DNA from 4 places in the Streptomyces sp. NPDC031064 genome. Region 1 is predicted to be linked to each of the others. Evidence: riboswitches for the same ligand, from Rfam matches in the RefSeq annotation. Region 1 holds a riboswitch; each other region holds the start of a gene.
What was found. A riboswitch is a leader RNA that binds a small molecule or an ion and turns the genes downstream of it on or off. The one in region 1 is predicted to bind cobalamin.

Region 1 (5,551 bases):
CCGCCGTCCCGGCCCGTTCGGCCCGCTCCTCGGGGAGGAACGTCACCTGGGGCGCACCGGTGCGCGGGTGGACGGCCACCTCGCCCCGCACGCCGTACACCTCGGCCAGCAGCCGCGCGGTGAGCACCTCGGCGGGCGGGCCGGACGCGTGGACCTCTCCGTCGCACAGGACGTAGAGGCGGTCGCAGTAGTAGGCGGCGAGGTTCAGGTCGTGGAGCGCCACCAGGACCGTCGCCGGAAGCCGCCGCAGAAGGCCGAGCACCTCCAACTGGTGCCGGACGTCCAGGTGGTTGGTCGGCTCGTCGAGCACCAGCAGCGCGGGCTGCTGGGCCAGGGCGCGGGCGATGAGCACCCGCTGGCGTTCGCCCCCCGACAGGCGGCCGAAGGACCGGTCGGCGAGGCCGGCCGCGTCCACCGAGGCGAGCGCCGTCGCGATGAGCCGGGCGTCCTCGGCGGTGTCGCCGTCGAGCAGCCGCTTGTGCGGCGTACGGCCCATGGCGACGACCTCCCGCACGGTCAGGTCGAAGTCCGCGCCCGTCTCCTGCACCACCGCGGCCAGCGTGCGCGCCAGCCGCCGCACCGGCAGCGACCAGGCGTCGGCCCCGTCCACCCGTACGCACCCGGAATCGGGGCGCAGCACGCGGTAAACGGCGCGCAGCAGGCTGGACTTGCCGCTGCCGTTGGGACCCACCAGGCCGATCACCTCGCCGGGCCGGGCGGTCAGGGACACGTCCCGCACGAGACGGCGCGCTCCGGCGGTGAGCGTGACCCCCTCGACGGTCAGCTCGGTCGCGGTCATCCCACACCTCCGCCGGTGTCCCGCCGGGCGTCCCGGCGCATCAGCCACAGGAAGAACGGCCCGCCGCACAGCGCCGTCAGGACGCCGACGGGGATCTCCATCGGCGCGGCGACCGTACGGGCGGCGATGTCGGCCCAGACGAGGAACACCGCCCCGGCCAGCGCGGCCGTCGGCAGCACCCGGCGGTGGTCCCCGCCGACGAACAGCCGCACGATGTGCGGCAGCATCAGGCCGACGAAGCCGATCGGCCCGGCCGCCGCCACCAGCACGCCGGTGACCAGCGACAGCAGGACGAACATCCGGGCCCGGAACCGCGCCACGTCCAGCCCCATCGTCGTGGCCGCCTCCTCGCCCGCCAGCAGCAGGTTCAGCGAGCGCGCCCGTACCAGCAGGGCGCTGATGCCGGCCAGCAGGGCGGCGGCCGGCAGCCACAGCGTGCCCCACTGGACGCCGCCCAGGCCGCCGAGCGTCCAGGCGAGCACGGCACGCGCCTCGTTGCCCCGGTCGGAGGTGAGCAGCAGCAGGTCCATCACGGCCGTGAGCACCGCCGCGACGGCCACGCCCGACAACACCAGCCGCACCGAGGTGATACGGCCGCCCGCCCGCGCCGTGCTGTACACGAGCACCAGCGTGAGCAGCGCCCCGGCGAACGCGGCCACCGACAGCGACACCGGCCCGAACAGGCTCACCCCGAAGACGATCACCATGACGGCGCCCAGCGACGCGCCCGACGACACACCCAGCAGGTACGGCTCCGCGAGCGGGTTGCGCACCAGGGCCTGCATGGCGGTGCCCACCACCGCGAGCCCGGCGCCCGTCACCGCCCCGAGGAGCACCCGTGGCGCCCGCACGTCCAGGACGATCGTCTCGCGCGCCCGGGACCACACCGGCTCCGGCCGGTCGGCGCCCAGCGCGTGCGTCACGATGCCCCACACCTCGCCGGGCGGTACGTGAACCGAACCGATGGCCATGCCTGCCGTGACCGACGCCAGGAGCAGGACGCCGAGGACGGCCAGGGTCACGGCGAAAGCGGGTGCGCTCCGCCGCCGCGGGCGGCCGGTGGGCTCGGGAGCGGCCGTGGCCTTCGCCGGGCCCGTCACCGGAACCTCTCCGGGTGCAGCGCGCGCGCCAGGTCCTCGACCGCGTACGGCGGCCGTACGCCGACCAGGGTCGCGGTCAGCGGCAGCACCACGAACCGCTTGTTCTTCACGGCCGGGACGTCCGCGAGGGCCGGCTGCGAGAGCAGGAACTTCTTCTTCCGCTCCACGTTCCCGGCACCCGCGTAGTCGTAGATGGCGATCACCTCGGGCTTGCGGGCCACGACCTGCTCCCAGGAGGCGTCCCCGAAGACCTGGTCGAGGTCGTCGAAGACGTTCCGGCCGCCGGCCAGCCGGATGATCTCGGTGCCCAGGCTCTTGCCGCCCGCCGTGAACGCCGACTTGTCGCCGCTGTCGTACACGAACACGGGCACGGCGGGCGCGCCCTTCACCGCCTCGGTGGTCCTGGCGATACGTCCCCGGAGGTCGGCGACGAGCCGGTCGGCGCGGTCCCGCACGCCGAAGATCGAGCCGATGGTGCGGATCTCGTCGTAGGTGTCCTGCATGGACACCCGCTTCTTCCCGCAGTACTCGCGGTTGAGGTAGGTGTCGATGCCCGCGTCGGCGAACGCCTTGCGGGAGCGGCCCTCGTTCTCGGCGAACGCGCTGCCGTAGCCGCCGTAGACGAAGTCCGGCTCGGCCTCCAGGACCTTCTCGAAGGACGGTTCCCTCTCCGCCAGCTCCGGGACGGCCTCGAAGTCCTTCCGCAGCCTGGGCAGAACGGCCGAGTCGGGGAAGGCGGTGCCGACCATCCGGTCCTTCAGCCCCAGCGCCAGCATCAGTTCGGCCGGGTGCTGGTGGATGGTGACCACCCGGGAGGGCGGCCTGTCGTACGTCGTGCGGGTGCCGCAATTGTCGATGGTGACCGGGAAGCCCGGCCCGGACGGCGCGGTGGCCTTCCGGTCGTCGGCCGCCCGTCCGGGGCCGCCGCAGCCGGCCAGCAGGGCCGCCGACAGGGCGACGGCCAGCACCACGGCGCGCCGGGCGCGGGGGCGCGGGCGGGCGGCGGGGGACAACCGGGGACGGGGGAACAAAAGGGGACGGGGGAACCAATGAGGACGGGGCGTGCCGTCGTACACGTAAAGCCTCCTGGGGAGTCCGCGCTCCTCGGAACGGGCCCGCGACAGGCCAGTGTCCTGACTCCCGGATCGACGTTCCCCCGGCCTTCCCGCGCGTGGTGCGCAGTGGCCTTCTCGAAGGGTTCCACTCCCCGGTCACAGTGGCGGGACCGTGCCGGAATCGCACCGGCTTCCTGTCTCCCGTCGCGGTGATGACCAGGCGATACTACGTGGCCGGTGCCACCGGGCGGACCTGGCGTGCGGTGCGGTGCCTCTGCGATCCTGCCTTCGACCTCACGACCGAGAGGACGGTGGCACCCGTGTGCCCGCGCGTGTGTGACGGATCGTCGCCGGACGGCACTCCCACCCCTGACGTCCTCGCACGCGTCCGCGCCATCGGCCCCTACTTCGCCGTGGCTTGTGGGCCGCGCCCCGACGCCGCGTGCTTCCGGCCGCTCACCGACCTGTACACGGACCGGGACGGCGCGCTGGACGCGTACGTGGCGGCGGTCGGCCGGCGGCTCGGCACCGGGCGGCGGTCCGGGGCCGGGCAGCGGCGGGTCGCCGCCTCGACCCTGCACATCGGGACGGCCGCCCGGCTGTGGTCGGTCGCCCTGGCCACCGCCGCGCTCACCGGGCGCGTGCCCGACCTCGCGCCCGACCGCCTGTGGTGGCGCCCGGCCGAGTCCGGCCCGATCGACCTGTGGCTGCCGGAGGTGTCCGGGGTGGCGGGCGACGACGTGCCCCTGGCCCTGCACGAGACCGTCGTCGTGCGCAACCTGCTGCCGCTGGGTGACGCGCTGCGGGAGCACTCCGCGCTGTCCCCGCACGTGCTGCGGGGCAACGCCGCCTCCGCGCTCATCGGCGCCGTCCGGGTGCTCACCGCCCACGTCCCCGACGCCCCCTGCCCACCGCTCCCGCTGGTCACCGCCCTGCTGGCACGCGAGCCGCTCGCGAGCGCCGGGGCCTTCACCGCCGTGCCCCTGACGTACCGGCGCCGTAGCTGCTGCCTCTACTACCGCGTGCCCGGAGCCGGTTACTGCGGCGACTGCGTGCTCAGCCCGGCCGGTACGCGCCGTTGAGGTAGTGCTCGCCGATGTCGCGGAGCCGGTGGGCCGTGGAGCGGCCGGCCGTCAGGACGCGGGCGTTGCGCCAGAACCGGTCGAGGCCGGGGGCGTCGGCGAGTGCCGGCACCCGCGTCGTGATGTGCAGGGCGGCCTCGGCCGTGACCGTCTCGGCCGTGGCGACGAGGGCGGCGATGTCGGCGGGCTCGTCCGCGTCGATGCGCGCCCCCGCCTCCAGGGCCCCGGCCATCGCCGCCGTCGCCCGTTCGACCACCGCGGCGGCGGTCCGGGCCGCCGACGCCAGTTCCCCGAACGCGAGGAGGACGTCCGGGTCGGTGGCGGGCAGCCGGCCACCGGGGCAGGCGTCGCGCGCCTCGGAGAGGGCGCCTTCGGCGATGCCCAGGCCGACGTGGCACAGGGCGAGCCGCAGCGCGGGGGCGGCGAGCGCGGTGAAGGGCGCGGTCGACTCCTCGTCGTACGGCCGGGCACCGATGACCTGCGCGGGCGCGACGGCCACCCGGTCGAAGGCCACGCCACCCGCACCTGCGATCCGCTGGCCGAGCCGGTCCCGGGCGGGATCGACGGACACGCCGGGACGGCCGGACGGCACCCGTACGACCAGGACGTCACCCGTCACGGGGCACAGGGCGTCCACGACGAACCGGTCGGCGACGGTCACGGCCGTGTCCACGGCCCGGTGGCCGTTGAGCAGGTACCCGGAGTCGAGCGGGGTCAGGGTGAGGTCCGCCCCGCCGCCGTCCGGGGCGCCGGTGTGCACGCCGCCGGCCCAGAGCAACTGGTCGCGCGCGGTGTCCCGTTCGAGTGCGGCGGCGCGGTGGGCCGTGGCGTAGAAGCGGCCGCTCCAGGTGTGCACGTAGTGGCGGGCGAGCAACTCGCCCACGGAGCTGTCCGCCGTGGCGATCTGGTGCACGACGGCGCAGCCGGTGCGCCAGTCGACACCGTGCGTACGGCCCGGCGGCACGAGGGCCGCCAGGAGCCCGGCCTCGCGCAGCCGCGCCACCTCGTCGACGGGCGGCCCGCCGGCGCGGTCCCGGGCGATCGCGTCCGCGGCGAGGTCCTCCGCGACGTCCCGCGCGATGCGCAGCGGCGTGCCGGATTCCTGGGCGGGAGCGGTCACCGTCCCGGGTGCGGCGGACGTCACTTGGCCAGGGCGGGGACGCCGGCCACGGCCGGGGAGGGCTGTGCCGACCGGCGGCGGTGTTCCTTGACGGAGTACGCCAGGGCCGCCGCCCAGAGCAGGCAGACGAGGCCGTGGACCGTCCACTGGGCGGCGTCGCCGGCGCCGAGCCACTCGCCGCGCAGCAGCGTGCGGACGTTGGTGAGGACGATCACGCCGCCGACCGCCGACCCGAGGACGCGCGGCGGCACATGACGTACCAGCCAAGCGGCGATGGGCGCGGCGATCAGGCCGCCGATCAGCAGGGCGACGGCCCAGGAGTAGTCGATGCCCTGCGATCCGAGGCCGACGAGGAAGCCGATGCTCGCGGCGACGGCGACCAGGAACTCGCTGGT
Region 2 (5,551 bases), on a different contig from region 1:
AGATCTGCGCGTACTCGTCCAGCAACTGCTCCAGGCGCGTGATGTCGCCGTAGGACTCGGCGCGCGCCATCGGCGGGACGAGGTGGTCGACGAGCGTGGCGTGGACGCGGCGCTTGGCCTGGGTGCCCTCGCCGGGGTCGTTGACCAGGAACGGGTAGATCAGCGGGATGTCGCCGAGGGCCGCGTCGGGGCCGCAGGCGGCGGACAGGCCCGCGTTCTTGCCGGGCAGCCACTCCAGGTTGCCGTGCTTGCCGAGGTGGACCATGGCGTCCGCCCCGAAGCCGCCGTCGGAGGCCGGGGTGGCGATCCAGCGGTAGGCGGCCAGGTAGTGGTGCGAGGGCGGCAGATCGGGGTCGTGGTAGATCGCGATCGGGTTCTCGCCGAAGCCGCGCGGCGGCTGGATGAGGATGAGCAGGTTCCCGCGCCTGAGGGCGGCGAGCACGATGTCGCCCTCCGGGTTGCGGGACCGGTCGAGGAACATCTCGCCGGGCGGCGGGCCCCAGTGCTGCTCGACGTTCTCGCGCAGTTCCTCCGGCAGCGTGGCGTACCAGCGCTTGTAGTCGGCGGCCGGGATGCGGACCGGGTTCTTGGCCAACTGCTCCTCGGTGAGCCAGTCCTGGTCGTGGCCGCCCGCCTCGATGAGGGCGTAGATCAGCTCGTCGCCGTCGCCGGACGCGAGGCCCGGGACCTCCTCGGCGCCGAAGTCGTACCCCTCCTCGCGCAGTCGGCGCAGGAGGGCCACGGCGGAGGCGGGGGTGTCGAGGCCGACGGCGTTGCCGATGCGGGAGTGCTTGGTGGGGTACGCGGACAGGACCAGCGCCAGGCGCTTGTCGGCGTTGGGGATGTGGCGCAGCCGGGCGTGGCGTACGGCGATCCCGGCGACGCGGGCGGCGCGCTCGGTGTCGGCGACGTACGCGGGCAGCCCGTCGGCGTCGATCTCCTTGAAGGAGAACGGGACGGTGATGAGCCGGCCGTCGAACTCGGGGACGGCGACCTGGCTGGCGGCGTCGAGCGGCGAGAGGCCCTCGTCGTTCTCCTCCCAGGCGGCGCGCGAGCCGGTCAGGCACAGCGCCTGGAGGATCGGGACGTCCAGGGCGGCGAGCGCGCCCGCGTCCCAGGACTCGTCGTCCCCGCCCGCCTGGGCCTCGGCGGGCTTGGTGCCGCCGGCGGCGAGGACGGTGGTGATGACGGCGTCGGCCATCCCCAGGCTCTGAAGGAGCTCCGGCTCGGGGGCGCGGAGGGAGGCCACGTACAGGGGCAGCGCCCGACCGCCGGCGTCCTCGATGGCGTCGCACAGGGTGTGGACGAAGGCGGTGTTCCCGCTCATGTGGTGGGCGCGGTAGTAGAGCACGGCGACCGTGGGGCCGGTGATGTTGCGCGCGGTCCGCTCCAGCGGGCCCCAGGTGGGGGCGGCGGCCGGGGGCTCGAAGCCGTGGCCGGTCAGCAGGACGGTGTCGGAGAGGAAACGAGCGAGTTGTTCCAGGTTGTCCGGTCCGCCGTGCGCGAGGTAGGCGTGCGCCTCGGCCGCGATGCCGATCGGGACGGTGGACGTCTCCATGAGCTGGGCGTCGGGGGCCTGTTCGCCGGTGAGGACGACGAGCGGCTTGCCGGTCGCGCGCAGCGCCTCCAGGCCCTCCTCCCAGGCACGGATGCCGCCGAGGAGGCGCACGACGACGAGGTCGGCGCCGTCGAGGAGGCCGGGCAGGTCGTCCACCGGGAGCCGGGCGGGGTTGGCGAACCGGTACGCGACGGGTCCGCCGGAGGCGCGGGCGCTGAGCAGGTCGGTGTCGGAGTGCGACAGCAGCAGGATCGTCGTGGCGGGCGTCGCCTCGGGGCCGGTGGCGGGCGTCGTCGCGTGCGTCATGGCGTGCGCAGGCCTTCCTCGGGGTGTCCGCGCCCCGGGTGGTCGTAGGACGGCGGGAGTTCCTGACTCGTCCGGTTTCCGCCGGACTCACAGTGGCGGGACCGCGCCGGATTCCCACCGGGCTTCCTCCCTAGGGCCCTGGGACCCTGTGCCGTCTGCATAGTAGAGGCTGCGCGTATGCTCGCCGCCATGCCGCCCAGCTCACCAAACCCCCGGGACCGGGGTGAAGCGCACATACGGGACCGTGTCCGGGACCGCGGTGACGCCTGCCCGGGCGCGCTGCGGCTGCACCGCGCCGATGACGGCGCCCTCGCCCGACTCCGCGTACCCACAGGTGTGTTGACGCCTCATCAGGTCGACGTGCTGGCCGACGCCGCCGACCGGCTCGGCGACGGGCACCTCTCCCTCACCTCGCGAGGCAACATCGAGCTGCGCGGGCTGGGCGAGAGCTGCGGGCTGGGCCTCGCCCGGACGCTGCGGGACGCCGGGCTGCTGCCCGCCTCCGAACGGCACGAGCGCGTACGGAACATGGTCGTCTCACCGCTCGCCGGGGCGGACGTCATGGCCTGGGCGGTGGAGCTGGACGAGCTGGTGTGCGGCGAGGACCGGACGGTGGAGCTGTCGGGCCGCTTCCTGTTCGCCGTGGACGACGGGCGGGGCGACGTCGCGGGTCTGGCCGCCGATGTGACGTTGCTCGCAGCGCCGGACGGCGCCGCCCTGCTCCGGGTCGCGGACCGGACATACCGGGTGGCCGGCGCGGACGCGCCCCGCGCCGCGCTCGCGGCGGCCGAGGCGTTCCTGACGGCCGCGCGGGCCGCGGGCACCGGGGCGTGGCGGGTGCGGGAGCTGCCGGCGGGGCAGGACGTGGACGTGACGGGACACCTGAGGCGGGCGGGCATCGCGGCGGAGCCCGCGGAGGACTTCGTGTGCCCGACGAGCGCGCCGCCCCCGCCGGGCGTACTCGACGACGGCACCGTCTGCGTCCTCGCCCGGCTCGGCAGGGTGACGTCGGCGCAGTTCCGCGCGCTGCTGCCGGCCCGGGAGGTACGGGTCACCCCGTGGCGGGGTTTCGTGCTGCCCGGGTACGCCGGCCGGGCGGCGGCCGAGGAGCGGCTGCGCGCCCTGGAGGGGGCCGGGTTCATCACCCGTACCGACTCGCCCTGGATCGGCGTCAGCGCGTGCACCGGGCGCCCCGGCTGCGGCAAGTCCCTGTCCGACGTGCGGGCGGACGCCCGCCCCCGCGAGGGTGCGCTGCCCGTCCACTGGTCGGGGTGCGCCCGCCGCTGCGGCCACCCGCAGGGCGTCACGTGGACCGACATGGTGGCGACGGGCGAGGGCGCGTACCAGATGACCGTACAAGGATCGACGAAATGAGCGAGAGCAGAGTGTTCGACTACGAGAAGGACGGGGCGGAGATCTACCGCCAGTCCTTTGCCACGATCCGCGCCGAGGCGGATCTCGCGGACCTGCCGGCCGACGTCAGCCAGGTCGCCGTGCGGATGATCCACGCCTGCGGCATGGTCGACCTCGTCCGCGACCTGGCGTACACGCCGGGCGTGGTGGCCCGCGCCCGCGAGGCGCTGCGCGCCGGGGCGCCGATCCTGTGCGACGCGCAGATGGTCGCGAGCGGTATTACGCGCAAGCGGCTGCCCGCGGACAACGACGTGGTCTGCACGCTCTCCGACCCGTCCGTCCCGGCGCTCGCCGCCGAGCTGGGCACCACGCGCAGCGCGGCCGCGCTGGAGCTGTGGCGGGACCGGCTCGAAGGGTCGGTCGTCGCGGTGGGCAACGCGCCCACCGCCCTCTTCCGCCTCCTGGAGATGATCGAGGCGGGCGCGCCGCGCCCGGCGGCGGTGATCGGCATACCGGTGGGGTTCATCGGGGCGGCCGAGTCCAAGGACGCGCTGGCGGCGTTCCCGGGCCTGGAGCACCTGGTGGTGCGGGGCCGGCGGGGCGGCAGCGCGATGGCGGCGGCGGCGGTCAACGCGATCGCGCACGAGGCGGAGATCCAGGCATGAGCGGCAAGCTGTACGGCGTCGGGCTCGGCCCCGGCGACCCGAACCTGATGACGGTGGCGGCGGTGAAGGCCATCGCGGCCGCCGACGTCATCGCGTACCACTCGGCCCGGCACGGCCGCTCGATCGCGCGCTCCATCGCGGCCGAGCACATCCGCGAGGACCACATCGAAGAGCGCCTGATGTACCCGCTGACCGTCGAGACGACGGACCACCCCGGCGGGTACCGGGGCGCGCTGAACGACTTCTACGAGGAGGCGTCCGCGCGGCTGGCCGCGCACCTGGACGCCGGCCGCACGGTGGCCGTCCTCGCCGAGGGCGACCCGCTGTTCTACGGCTCCTACCAGCACATGCACAAGCGGCTGGCCCACCGCTACGACACGGAGGTCATCCCCGGCGTCACATCGGTGAGCGCCTCCGCCGCCCGGCTCGGCAAGCCGCTGTGCGAGGCGGAGGAGATCCTGACGATCATCCCCGGCACGCTGCCGGAGGAGGAGCTGACGGCCCGCCTGGCGGCCACGGACTCCGCCGTCGTCATGAAGCTGGGCCGCACCTTCCCGGCGGTGCGCCGCGCCCTGGAGCGGGCCGGCCGGCTGGACGACGCCCACTACGTGGAGCGGGCCACCATGGCCGGCGAACGCACGGGCGCCCTGGCGGACGTCGACCCCGACTCGGTCCCGTACTTCTCCGTGGCGGTGCTCCCCTCCCGCGTCGACTCCGGGCCGGCCGAGCCCGAGCGGGGCGAGGTCGTGGTCGTCGGCACGGGCCCCGCCGGGCCCCTGTGGCTGACGCCCGAGACGCGCGGCGCCCTCGCCTCGGCGACGGACCTGGTGGGCTACACGACCTACCTGGACCGGGTCCCTTCCCGACCCGGCCAGCAGCGGCACGGCTCGGACAACAAGGTCGAGTCCGAGCGCGCCGAGTTCGCCCTGGACCTGGCCCGGCGCGGGCGCCGGGTGGCGGTGGTGTCGGGCGGCGACCCGGGCGTGTTCGCCATGGCCACGGCCGTCCTGGAGGTCGCCTCCCAGGACCCGTACCTGGACGTCCCGGTCCGCGTCCTGCCGGGCGTGACCGCCGCGAACGCCGCCGCCGCGAAGGCGGGCGCCCCGCTGGGCCACGACTACGCGACGATCTCCCTGTCGGACCGCCTCAAGCCCTGGGAGGTCATCGCCGAACGCCTCCGCGCGGCCGCCACGGCCGACCTGGTCCTCGCCCTCTACAACCCGGGTTCCGCCAGCCGCACCTGGCAGGTCGCCAAGGCCCGCGAACTGCTCCTGGAGCACCGCGCCCCGGACACCCCGGTGGTCGTCGCCCGCGACGTGGGCGGCCCGGAGGAGTCCGTCCGCGTCCTGCCCCTCGCGGACCTGGACCCGGCGGAGGTCGACATGCGCACCCTCCTCCTCATCGGCTCCTCCCAGACCCAGGCGGTCCGCCGGGGCGACGGCGACACGGTGGCCTGGACACCCCGGAGGTACCCGGAGGGGTGACCCGGCCTCGGGGGGCCGGCGTCCCGCCCCGACGCCGGCCCCCGTCCCGCGCCCTCGTCAGCGCTGCTGCACGAACGCCCTGCCCTTGTGCCCCGCGTCGGCGGAGCACGACCCCTTCTCCGCGTCCGTCATCTTGCGGGTCTTCACGACGACCGCGTTGCTCTTGCCGTCCGTGCCGTTCTTGG
Region 3 (5,551 bases), 210 kb from region 1:
TACGGGGCCATCGCCCTGATGACGTTCGGCAAACCGGGCGAGGGCCGGGCCGGCATCGTCAACATGACGGACAAGACCCACCTGACCCGCGCCGACCTGATGTGGTCGGCCCGTATCACCAGCTACCCGCACAGCATCGAGCGGGTGCCCCACGCCGGCACGGTCGTGGTGGCCGGCTCGCGCGACCGGCTGCACGTCTTCGGCCCCTCCAGCAGCGACCCGGCCACGCTCAAGGAGGTGCAGACGCTCACCTTCACCAAGGCCCACGGGGTGCTGTGGGACGAGCAGAACGAGCTGCTGTGGGTCACCGGCGGCACGCTGATCCGCACGTACCGCGTCAAGGGCAAGCTGCGGGATGCGCGGCTGGAGAAGCACGGCCCCGACATCACCATCGCCGGGAACGGCCACGACATCCAGCCCGACTACGCCCGGCCGGGCACCCTGCTGGTCACCGACAGCCACCGTGTCTACTCGGTCGACAAGGCGACCCGGGCCGCCACCGTCATCGCCAAGATGCCGTATGTGAAGTCCTACGTCCGGCACGCCGGCGGCCAGGCGATGTGGACGGCCGACCCCGACATCGAGGACTCGGTCTGGGGCGGTTCGACCGTCCACTTCTCCGCCGGGGGCAACCGCACCCGGCAGGGCGCCCAGATCTACAAGGCGCGGATCTACACCACCCGGTTCCACTGAGCGACGGGGGTGCGGCACGGTGTGCTCCCGGCCGCCCGGCCGCCGGAGCACACCGACTGCGCCCCGGGCACCGCGCGGGTAGCCTCGGGCGTGTCCGACACTCTTGCCGGGAGGCACCGTTGAGAATGCTCATCAACGTACCCGAGACCGTCGTCGCCGACGCGCTGCGCGGGATCGCGGCCGCGCATCCCGAACTCACCGTGGACGTGGAGAACCGGGTCGTCGTACGGCGCGACGCTCCGGTCGCCGGGAAGGTGGCCCTGGTGTCGGGGGGCGGGTCCGGGCACGAGCCGCTGCACGCCGGGTTCGTCGGGCCGGGGATGCTGGCGGCCGCCTGTCCCGGCGAGGTGTTCACCTCGCCCGTGCCGGACCAGATGGTGCGGGCGGCGGCGGCCGTGGACAGCGGGCGGGGCGTGCTGTTCGTCGTCAAGAACTACACCGGCGACGTCCTGAACTTCGAGATGGCGGCCGAGCTCGCCGAGGACGAGGGCGTGCAGGTCGCCAAGGTCCTGGTGGACGACGACGTGGCCGTGTCGGACAGTACGTACACGGCCGGGCGGCGCGGGACCGGGGCCACGCTGTTCGTGGAGAAGATCGCCGGCGCGGCCGCCGAGGAGGGTGCCCCGCTGGAGCGGGTGGAGGCGATCGCCCGGCGGGTGAACGCCGGTTCGCGCAGCTTCGGCGTGGCGCTGAGCGCCTGCTCCACGCCCGCGAAGGGCAGCCCGACGTTCGACCTGCCGCCCGGTGAGCTGGAGTTGGGCGTCGGGATCCACGGCGAGCCGGGCCGGGAGCGGCGGCCCATGATGACCGCGCGGGAGATCGCCGACTTCGCGGTGGACGCCGTGCTGGAGGACCTGAGGCCCGGCGGCCCGGTGCTGGTGCTCGTCAACGGCATGGGGGCGACGCCGTTGCTGGAGCTGTACGGGTTCAACGCCGAGGTCCAGCGGGTGCTGGGCGAGCGGGGCGTGGCCGTGGCCCGTACGCTGGTCGGCAACTACGTGACCTCGCTCGACATGGCCGGCTGTTCGGTGACCCTGTGCGAGGCGGACGAGGAGATGCTCCGGCTGTGGGACGCGCCGGTGCGGACGGCCGCACTGCGGTGGGGAATGTGAGGCCCGTGGTGCTCGACGCGGAGTTCTTCCGGCGCTGGATGACGACCGCGGCCGCGGCCGTGGACCGGGAGGCCGGCCGGCTCACCGAGCTGGACTCGGCGATCGGTGACGCCGACCACGGCGCCAATCTGCAACGCGGTTTCGCCGCGGTGGTCAAGGCCCTTCAGGACGAGCCGCCCGGCACGCCGGGGGCCGTGCTGGTGCTCGCGGGGCGGCAGCTCATCTCGACGGTCGGCGGCGCGTCGGGCCCCTTGTACGGGACGCTGCTGCGGCGCACCGGCAAGGCGCTGGGCGACGCCGCCGAGGTGGCGCCGGTGCAGCTCGCCGAGGCGCTGCGGGCGGGTGTGGCGGCGGTGGCGCAGCTCGGCGGGGCGGCGGCCGGGGACAAGACGATGCTGGACGCGCTGGAGCCGGCCGTCGCGTCGCTGACCGAGTCGCTCGGTGAGTCGTTCGCGGCGGCGGCCGAGGCCGCGAACCAGGGGGCGCTGGCGACCGTACCGATGCTCGCCCGCAAGGGCAGGGCCAGCTACCTCGGTGAGCGCAGCGTCGGTCACCAGGACCCGGGCGCCACGTCCTCGGCCCTGCTGATCGCCGCCCTCGCCGAGGCGGAGGGGGCGCGGTGAGCGCGCGGGTGGGCATCGTGCTCGTCTCGCACAGCGCGGCGGTCGCGTCGTCCGTCGCCGAGCTGGCCCGGGGCCTCGCCGGCGGCGGTGGGACCGTGCCGGTGGCGGCGGCGGGCGGCACCCCGGACGGCGGGCTCGGCACCAGCGCGGAGCTGATCACCCAGGCGGCGACGGAGGTCGACGGCGGGGCGGGGGTGGCCGTCCTGGTGGACCTGGGCAGCGCGGTCCTGACGGTGAAGGCCCTGCTCGCGGAGGGCGACGAGCTGCCCGACGGTACGCGGCTGGTGGACGCCCCGTTCGTGGAGGGCGCGGTGGCGGCGGTGGTCACGGCGTCGGCGGGCGGTGACCTGGACGCGGTGGTGACGGCCGCGTCGGAGGCGTACGGCTATCGCAAGGAATGACGGCGTCCGGTGGGTGGAGCCGGTGCCCGCACCGGTGTGCGGGTTGTGATGTACCTGGTCAACGCACTACTGTCGCAGGGCCTTGGTGTACGGGAAACCGGTGCGGTACCGGTGCGGCCCTCGCCACTGTGATCGGGAAGTCCGGCTCCACTCCCTGGGAAACCACCCCGGGAAGCCACTGGAACACCGCGGGAGACCGCGGGGTCCGGGAAGGCGGAGTCGCGGCGGCATGCCCCCATGCCATCCCGTCAGCCAGGAGACCGGCCAGGGCGCGTTGTCCATCCACGAGGTGCTGGAGAGGGTCTCCCACATCATGCATATCGCCGAGGGGTATCTGCCCCCTGTGCACGCGGTCGCCTGGACCGTCGCCGCCGCTCCCTTCGTCGCCCATGGCGTCCGGGCCCTGACCCGGGAGGTCAAGGCCAATCCCGAATCGACTCTCCTGCTCGGCGCGTCCGGTGCCTTCACCTTCGTCCTGTCCGCCCTGAAGATCCCTTCGGTGACGGGCAGTTGCTCGCACCCGACCGGTACGGGCCTGGGCGCGATCCTGTTCCGGCCGCCGATCATGGCGGTGCTGGGCACCATCACGCTGCTCTTCCAGGCGCTGCTGCTGGCGCACGGCGGCCTGACGACCCTGGGCGCCAACGCCTTCTCGATGGCGATCGTCGGGCCGTGGGCGGGCTTCGGCACGTACTGGCTGCTGCGCCGGTTCGACGTGCCGCTGATGGTGAGCGTGTTCTTCGGCGCGTTCGTCGCCGACCTGTCCACGTACTGCGTCACCAGCGTGCAGCTCGCGCTGGCGTTCCCGGACCCGGGCAGCGGTGTGGCCGGTGCGCTGGCGAAGTTCGGCGGCATCTTCGCCGTCACGCAGATCCCGCTGGCCGTCAGCGAGGGCCTGCTCACCGTGCTGGTGATGCGGCTGCTGATGCAGTCCAGCAAGGGCGATCTGGCCCGCCTCGGTGTCCTGCCGGTGAAGAAGGAGGCCGTGGTCCGATGAGCCGCAACGCCAGGATCAACACACTGCTGCTGCTCGTCGTGGTGGCGCTCGCCGTCCTCCCGCTCGCCCTGGGCATGGGCGACCACAAGGAGGAGCCATTCACGGGCGCCGACGGACAGGCCGAGACGGCGATCACCGAGTCGCACCCGGACTACAAGCCGTGGTTCAGCCCGCTGTACGAGCCGCCGTCCGGTGAGGTGGAGTCGGCGCTGTTCTCGCTCCAGGCCGCCTTGGGCGCGGGCGTGCTGGCGTACTACTTCGGGCTGCGGCGCGGTCGCCGGCAGGGCGAGGCCAAGGCGCTGGCGGGGGCCGGGGGTGCGCAGGCGCCGGACGCCGGTGCGCCGGACGACGCCGCGGGCGCAGCCGACCGGCAGCCCTCCGCGTAGCCGCCGGTGCTGCCGATCGACGCGGCGGCGCACAGCAGTCGCTGGCGCCGCCGTCACCCGTGCGAGAAGGCCGTGCTCGGCTTCGGTCTGACGGTGCTCGCGATCTGTCTGCCGCCGTGGCCGGGCGCGGTCCTCGTGGCGGCTGCCACCGTGGCGGTGCTGCTCGGCCCGGCCGGGGTCGCGCCGCGGCAGCTCTGGCGGGCGTGGCGCATCCCGCTCGGCTTCTGCGTGACGGGCGCGGTGCCGCTGCTGTTCCAGGTGGGCGGCGCGGGCGGGCTGGTCTCGCTGGCGCCGGACGGGCCGGTGCACGCGGGGCAGTTGCTGCTGCGCACGTCGGCGGCCTCGCTGGGCGTGCTGCTGTTCGCGTTCACCACGCCGGTGTCCGACGTGCTGCCCCGGCTGGTGCGGGCGGGCGTGCCGGCCGCGGTGGTGGACGTGGCGCTGGTGATGTACCGGATCAGCTTCCTGCTGCTGGACGCGGTACGGCGGGTCCGGGAGGCGCAGACGGCGCGGCTCGGGCTGACCAGCCGGGCGGCCACCTGGCGCTCGCTCGCGGGCCTGGGCGCGACGGCGTTCGTGCGCGCCTTCGACCGGGCGGCGCGGCTCCAGACGGGCCTGGCCGGGCGCGGTTACGACGGCACGCTGCGGGTGCTGGTGCCGCGGGCGGTCGTTTCCGGGCGGTTCCTGGGCGCGACCGCCGCGCTGCTCGTGGGTCTCGTCGCCCTCACTCACGTACTCGAAAGGTTGCTGCCGTGACTCCTTCCGCCGTCGTGGAGCTCGTCGGTGCGGGGTACGCCTACGAGGACGGCCCCGCCGTCCTCCGGGGCGTCGACTTCGCCGTGCCCGAAGGACGGTCCATCGCGCTGCTCGGCCGCAACGGCAGCGGCAAGACGACGATGCTGCGGCTGCTGAGCGGTGGCCTCAGGTGCGCGAGCGGGCGGTTGTGCCTGGAGGGGCGGGAGGTGTCGTACGACAGGGCGGGGCTGACCCGCCTGCGGACGACGGTGCAGCTCGTCGTGCAGGACCCGGACGACCAGCTCTTCGCGGCGTCCGTGGGCCAGGACGTGTCGTTCGGGCCGATGAACCTGGGTCTTTCGGAGCCGGAGGTGCGGGAGCGGGTGCGCGAGTCCCTGGAGGCGCTGGACATCACGGCGCTGGAGGACCGCCCGACGCACCTGCTGTCGTACGGGCAGCGCAAGCGGGCCGCCATCGCGGGCGCGGTGGCCATGCGGCCCCGGGTCCTGGTGCTCGACGAGCCGACGGCCGGCCTCGACCCGCACGGCCAGGAACGGCTGCTGGCCGTCCTGGACCGGCTGCGGGCCGCCGGTACGACGGTCGT
Region 4 (5,551 bases), on a different contig from region 1:
CCAGGAACGGCGTACGCGCCGCCGCCATGTCGATCAGGCCGCGCTGCGGGATCTCCCACGCCGTCCGGTACAGCTCGCGCACCTCGGCCGGGATCCAGGTGAAGCCCTGCACCGAGCCGCTGGACTCGCGCAGCGCCTCACGGGTCTGCGCGTCCCACACGCCGAGCCGCTTCAGCTCCTCCACCAGGTAGGAGTTGACCTGGAGGAACTCGCCCGACAGCGTCTCGCGCTTGAACAGGTTGGACACCTGCGGCTCGACGCACTCGTACACGCCCGCGATCGAGGCGATCGTCGCGGTCGGCGCGATGGCGAGGAGCAGCGAGTTGCGCATGCCGACCTCGGCGATACGGGCGCGCAGCGCCTCCCACCGCTCCGGCCAGGTCAGCTCCACGTCGTAGTGGTCGGGGTGCAGCACCCCGCGCGCCGTGCGGGTCTTCTCCCAGGCGGGCAGCGGGCCGTTGCGTTCGGCGAGGTCGGCCGACGCCTCGTACGCGGCGAGCATGATCCGCTCGGCGATGCGGGTCGACAGGGCACGCGCCTCGGGGGAGTCGAACGGCAGTCGCAGCTTGAAGAAGACGTCCTGGAGGCCCATGGCGCCGAGGCCCACCGGCCGCCACTTGGCGTTGGACCGCCCGGCCTGCTCGGTCGGGTAGAAGTTGATGTCGACGACCCGGTCCAGGAACGTGACGGCCGTACGGACGGTCGCGTCGAGCCGCTCCCAGTCGATGTCCCCGCCGGACACGAACGCGCCCAGGTTGACCGAGCCCAGGTTGCACACGGCCGTCTCGCCGTCGTCCGTGACCTCCAGGATCTCGGTGCACAGGTTGGACGAGTGGACCGTGTGGCCCGGCTCGGCGGTCTGGTTGGCCGTACGGTTCGAGGCGTCCTTGAACGTCATCCAGCCGTTGCCGGTCTGCGCCAGGGTGCGCATCATCCGGCCGTACAGGTCACGGGCCGGCATGGTCTTGCGGGCCAGCCCCTTGGCCTCGGCGGCGCGGTAGGCGGCGTCGAACTCGTCGCCCCACAGGTCGACCAGCTCCGGCACGTCGACGGGCGAGAACAGCGACCACTCGGCGTCGGCGTTGACCCGGCGCATGAACTCGTCCGGGATCCAGTGCGCCAGGTTCAGGTTGTGCGTGCGCCGCGCCTCCTCACCCGTGTTGTCGCGCAGCTCCAGGAACTCCTCGATGTCCGCGTGCCAGGTCTCCAGGTACACGGCCGCCGCACCCTTGCGCCGCCCGCCCTGGTTCACGGCCGCGACCGAGGCGTCCAGCGTCTTCAGGAACGGCACGATGCCGTTGGAGTGCCCGTTGGTGCCGCGGATCAGCGAACCGCGCGCCCGGATGCGGGAGTACGACAGACCGATGCCGCCCGCGTGCTTCGACAGCCGCGCCACCTGGTGGTAGCGGTCGTAGATGGAGTCGAGCTCGTCCAGCGGCGAGTCCAGCAGGTAGCACGAGGACATCTGCGGGTGGCGCGTACCGGAGTTGAACAGCGTGGGGGAGGAGGGCAGGTAGTCCAGCCGGCTCATCAGCCCGTACAGGGACGCCACCTCGTCCAGGGCGCGGACCGAATCGTCCTCGGCCAGCCCCGCCGCCACCCGCAGCATGAAGTGCTGCGGCGTCTCGATCACCTTGCGCGTGATCGGGTGCCGGAGCAGGTAGCGCGAGTACAGCGTCCGCAGCCCGAAGTAGCCGAACCGGTCGTCGGCGGCCGGGTCGATCAGCGCGTCCATCCGGTCGGCGTGGGCCGTCACGAACGCGGCCGTACGGTCGGCGATCAGACCCTCCCGGTGCCCCACGGCCACCGACGCCGAGAACGACACCGCCCCCTGACCGGCCGCCTCCTTGGTGATCGTCACGGTCAGCAACCGCGCCGCGAGCCGGGAGTACGCGGGGTCCTCGGAGATCAGCCCGGCGGCCGCCTCGGTGGCGAGCTCGCGCAGCTCCGCCTCGTCCGAACCGGCGTGCCGGCCCCGCAGCGCGGCGGCGGCGACCCGGCCCGGGTCGGTGTCGGGCAGATCGGCGGTCAGGTCGGTCAGGGTCCGCAGCAGTACGGTCCCGGGTCCGTCCGTCTCCGTCGTGTCCGTGACTGCGACTGCTGAAGCCGGATCGGCTGGCGCGATGGTCACGTGGGGGCTCTCCCTCGCTCGGCTCGGGGCCACCGCGGACGCGGGCAGGGGAGCGGGCACACCCGGGCACAGGGTGCGGGGCACCGCGTCCACCGGCCCATTCCGCGAGGCCCGGACGTCTGGGCACCCGGGCCGGACGGTCCGGGCGCGCTGTCGGCAGGTCTTCGGACTCGTACGTACACAAAGGCACACCAACACACCGTTGCGGGACAGTTCCGGATTTCCACCGGATTCCCCTGCGGCGACAGCGAGGACGAGCATACATGTGGGGGGCGCGAGTTGAGGCACCCCCCACATGTTGTGTCGGTCAGAGCCTCAGAGGGCCAGCGCGTACGTGGGGAGCGTCACGCCCGGGACGGGCCGCACGTCCCTCTCGGGGGTCCGGACGAACCCCAGCCGCTCGTAGATCCGGTGCGCCGCCCGCATGGACGCCTGCGTGGACAGCACCAGCCGCGCGCACCCCTCCACCGCCCGCGCCCGCTCCACGCACGCCCGGACGAGCGCCTCACCCGCGCCCCGCCGCCGCGCCTCCCGGGCCACCGCGAGCATCCGCAGCTCGGCCTCCCCGTCGCGGGCCAGGCCCGCCCACGGACCGCCGCCCCGCGCGACGAACGTCACCCCGCCCAGCACCCGTTCGTCCCGCTCCACGGCCACGAGCACCTCCGCGCCGGCGGCCCGCCGGGCCACGTCCCGCAGCGCGATCAGGTACTCGTCGCTCTCCCCGAAGGCCAGGAGCCCGTCCCCGAGGTACGCCTGGGCCGTGATGTCGGCGAGCGTCCCGTGTTCCTCGGGCCGTACCGCCCTGATGGTGATGTCCATGGTCCGAGTGTGGAGGGGTACGGCGACGGGCCGCCGCATTTCCGTCTCCGGAAACACGGCGGCCCGTCGTGCGGTCACCCGCTCAGCAGCAGCGGAACCCGTCGCGGGGGTCCGCCTCCCGCGCGTCGGTGCGCCTGCGCTCGAACTCGCGCCGGGTCATCACCTCGGCGCTCGGGTCGCAGCGCCGGGCGTGGGCGACGTACGCGTCGTACGCGCCCTCGCCGGAGACCTCGCGGACGTACCAGCGCACCCACCTGACGGCGCGTCGCAGCCGGCCGTCCGGCCGTGCGGTCACGGGGGGCCTCACCGCGGTCCTCACCGGGAGCCGGTCCCGGCCGGCACCTCGTCACCGCTGCCGCCGTCCTCGCGGATGCCGCCCTCGGGGCCGAGGCCGGCGGCCACCAGCTCTGCCTTCTCCTCCGCCGTGGGGAAGAGCCCGGCGGGTGCGACGAGCCTGGAGGGGGTGTACGGGACCTCGGAGAGCTTCACGCCGGCCGGGTTGGTGATGGCCTTGTAGCAGACCCGCCCGGCGTCGGCGATCACCACGACGATGAGGAGGGCGAACAGGGCGGAGAGGACGCCGTCCACGGTGGAGTTGGTGACGACGGTGTGCATGTCGTCCATCGACTTCGCGGGCGGCAGCACCTGGCCGGAGTCGATGCCCGCCTGGTACTTGTCCCGCTGGGCGAAGAAGCCCACGCGCGGGTCCGCCGAGAAGATCTTCTGCCAGCTCGCGGTGAGCGTGACCGCCACGTCCCAGGCGAGCGGCACGGCGGTGACCCAGGCCCACTTCAGCCGGCCCGACTTGACGAGCAGCGTCGTGCAGACGGCCAGCGCGACGGCGGCCAGGAGCTGGTTGGCGATGCCGAACAGCGGGAAGAGCTGGTTGATGCCGCCCAGCGGGTCGTGCACGCCGACCCAGAGGAAGTAGCCCCAGCCGCCGACCACGACCGCGCTGGCGAACCAGACGCCCGGCTTCCAGCTCACCTGCTTGAAGGGCTTGTAGAGGTTGCCGAGCGTGTCCTGGAGCATGAAGCGGCCCACGCGGGTGCCGGCGTCCAGCGTCGTCAGGATGAACAGCGCCTCGAACATGATGGCGAAGTGGTACCAGAACGCCTTCATGGTGGCGCCGCCGAACACCGCGGAGAAGATCTCCGACATGCCGAGCGCGAAGGTCGGCGCGCCGCCGGTCCGGGACAGCAGCGACGCCTCCTCGACGTCCGCCGCGGCCTTGGCGAGCTGGTCGGGGGAGATGGTGAAGCCGAAGTTGGACACGGCTTCGGCGGCGGACTGCACGGTCGTGCCGACCACGCCCGCCGGGGAGTTGACGGCGAAGAAGAGACCGGGGTCGATGATGCAGGCCGCGATCATCGCCATGACGGCGACGAAGGACTCGGTGAGCATCGACCCGTACCCGATCATCCGGATCTGGGTCTCCTTCTGGACCATCTTCGGGGTGGTGCCCGAGGAGACCAGGGAGTGGAAGCCGGACAGGGCGCCGCACGCGATGGTGATGAAGACGAACGGGAACATCGAACCGGCGAAGACGGGCCCGTCGCCGCGGCTCGCGAAGTCCGTGACGGCCGGCATCTTCAGCGTCGGCAGGGCGAGGAAGACGCCGAGGGCGAGCAGCGCGATCGTGCCGACCTTCATGAAGGTCGAGAGGTAGTCGCGCGGGGCGAGCAGCAGCCACACCGGCAGGACGGAGGCGAGGAAGCCGTACACGACCATCCAGATGACCAGCGTGCCCGGCTCCAGGGTGAAGGTCTCCGCGAGGGACGACTCGGCGACCCAGCCGCCCGCGACGATCGCCAGGAGCAGCAGCGCGACGCCGATGACGGAGACCTCGGTGACCCGGCCGGGCCGCAGCACCCGCAGGTAGACGCCCATGAACAGGGCGATCGGGATGGTCATGCCGATGGAGAAGACGCCCCACGGCGAGTGCGCCAGGGCGTTGACGATGACCAGCGCCAGCACGGCCAGCAGGATGATCATGATGGCGAACACCGCGATCAGCGCGGCCGCTCCGCCGAACGGGCCGATCTCGTCACGGGCCATCTGGCCGAGCGAACGGCCGTCCCGGCGGGTGGAGAAGAACAGCGTCACCATGTCCTGGACGGCACCGGCGAAGATCACGCCGACGATGATCCAGATGGTGCCCGGCAGGTAGCCCATCTGCGCGGCGAGGACCGGGCCCACCAGCGGGCCGGCGCCGGCGACCGCCGCGAAGTGGTGGCCGAAGAGGACCCGGCGGTCGGTGGGGTGGAAGTCGACACCGTTGTCGAGCCGCTCGGCGGGCGTGGCGCGGGTCTTGTCGACCTTGAGTACCCGGTTCGCGATGAAGCGGGAGTAGAAGCGGTAGGCGATGGCGTACGAGCCGAGCGCGGCCGCCAGCATCCAGGCGGCCGAGATCTCCTCACCGCGGGAGAGCGCGAGCATGGCCCATCCGGCCGCCCCCGCGAGGGCCACGAGCGACCAGAGGACGATCGACCGCGGAGTGAGGCCCGTCCCTGAAGAGTTGGGTGGTGCCGACGGCTCTGGCATGGTGCACGTCCCCTCACTGATCACCTGTAATGCGCAGGAAATCTAGGGGAGGGTTTC

Region 2: it holds a riboswitch for cobalamin, as region 1 does, so the genes downstream of both, cobN (cobaltochelatase subunit CobN) here and ACZ46W_RS23690 (ABC transporter substrate-binding protein) in region 1, are expected to answer to the same signal.
Region 3: it holds a riboswitch for cobalamin, as region 1 does, so the genes downstream of both, ACZ46W_RS22840 (energy-coupling factor ABC transporter permease) here and ACZ46W_RS23690 (ABC transporter substrate-binding protein) in region 1, are expected to answer to the same signal.
Region 4: it holds a riboswitch for cobalamin, as region 1 does, so the genes downstream of both, ACZ46W_RS08215 (ribonucleoside-diphosphate reductase subunit alpha) here and ACZ46W_RS23690 (ABC transporter substrate-binding protein) in region 1, are expected to answer to the same signal.

What each region holds. Positions count from the first base shown of each region.
Region 1 covers NZ_JBVIGF010000006.1:442,498-448,048, reverse strand. The annotation lists gene ACZ46W_RS23700 (ABC transporter ATP-binding protein) at 1-799, opposite strand, end outside; gene ACZ46W_RS23695 (FecCD family ABC transporter permease) at 796-1,899, opposite strand; gene ACZ46W_RS23690 (ABC transporter substrate-binding protein) at 1,896-2,975, opposite strand; cobalamin riboswitch at 3,006-3,190, opposite strand; gene ACZ46W_RS23685 ((2Fe-2S)-binding protein) at 3,167-4,036, shown strand; gene ACZ46W_RS23680 (acyl-CoA dehydrogenase family protein) at 4,011-5,180, opposite strand; gene ACZ46W_RS23675 (sulfite exporter TauE/SafE family protein) at 5,177-5,551, opposite strand, start outside.
Region 2 covers NZ_JBVIGF010000004.1:381,479-387,029, reverse strand. The annotation lists gene cobN (cobaltochelatase subunit CobN) at 1-1,864, opposite strand, end outside; cobalamin riboswitch at 1,901-2,030, opposite strand; gene ACZ46W_RS17090 (cobalamin biosynthesis protein CobG) at 2,042-3,238, shown strand; gene ACZ46W_RS17085 (precorrin-8X methylmutase) at 3,235-3,882, shown strand; gene ACZ46W_RS17080 (precorrin-2 C(20)-methyltransferase) at 3,879-5,366, shown strand; gene ACZ46W_RS17075 (hypothetical protein) at 5,424-5,551, opposite strand, start outside.
Region 3 covers NZ_JBVIGF010000006.1:235,633-241,183, forward strand. The annotation lists gene ACZ46W_RS22820 (DUF6528 family protein) at 1-693, shown strand, start outside; gene dhaK (dihydroxyacetone kinase subunit DhaK) at 813-1,805, shown strand; gene dhaL (dihydroxyacetone kinase subunit DhaL) at 1,814-2,428, shown strand; gene dhaM (dihydroxyacetone kinase phosphoryl donor subunit DhaM) at 2,425-2,829, shown strand; cobalamin riboswitch at 2,896-3,112, shown strand; gene ACZ46W_RS22840 (energy-coupling factor ABC transporter permease) at 3,143-3,826, shown strand; gene ACZ46W_RS22845 (energy-coupling factor ABC transporter substrate-binding protein) at 3,823-4,212, shown strand; gene cbiQ (cobalt ECF transporter T component CbiQ) at 4,219-4,968, shown strand; gene ACZ46W_RS22855 (energy-coupling factor ABC transporter ATP-binding protein) at 4,965-5,551, shown strand, end outside.
Region 4 covers NZ_JBVIGF010000002.1:319,249-324,799, forward strand. The annotation lists gene ACZ46W_RS08215 (ribonucleoside-diphosphate reductase subunit alpha) at 1-2,131, opposite strand, end outside; cobalamin riboswitch at 2,270-2,392, opposite strand; gene ACZ46W_RS08220 (GNAT family N-acetyltransferase) at 2,447-2,950, opposite strand; gene ACZ46W_RS08225 (YbdD/YjiX family protein) at 3,033-3,245, opposite strand; gene ACZ46W_RS08230 (carbon starvation CstA family protein) at 3,266-5,494, opposite strand.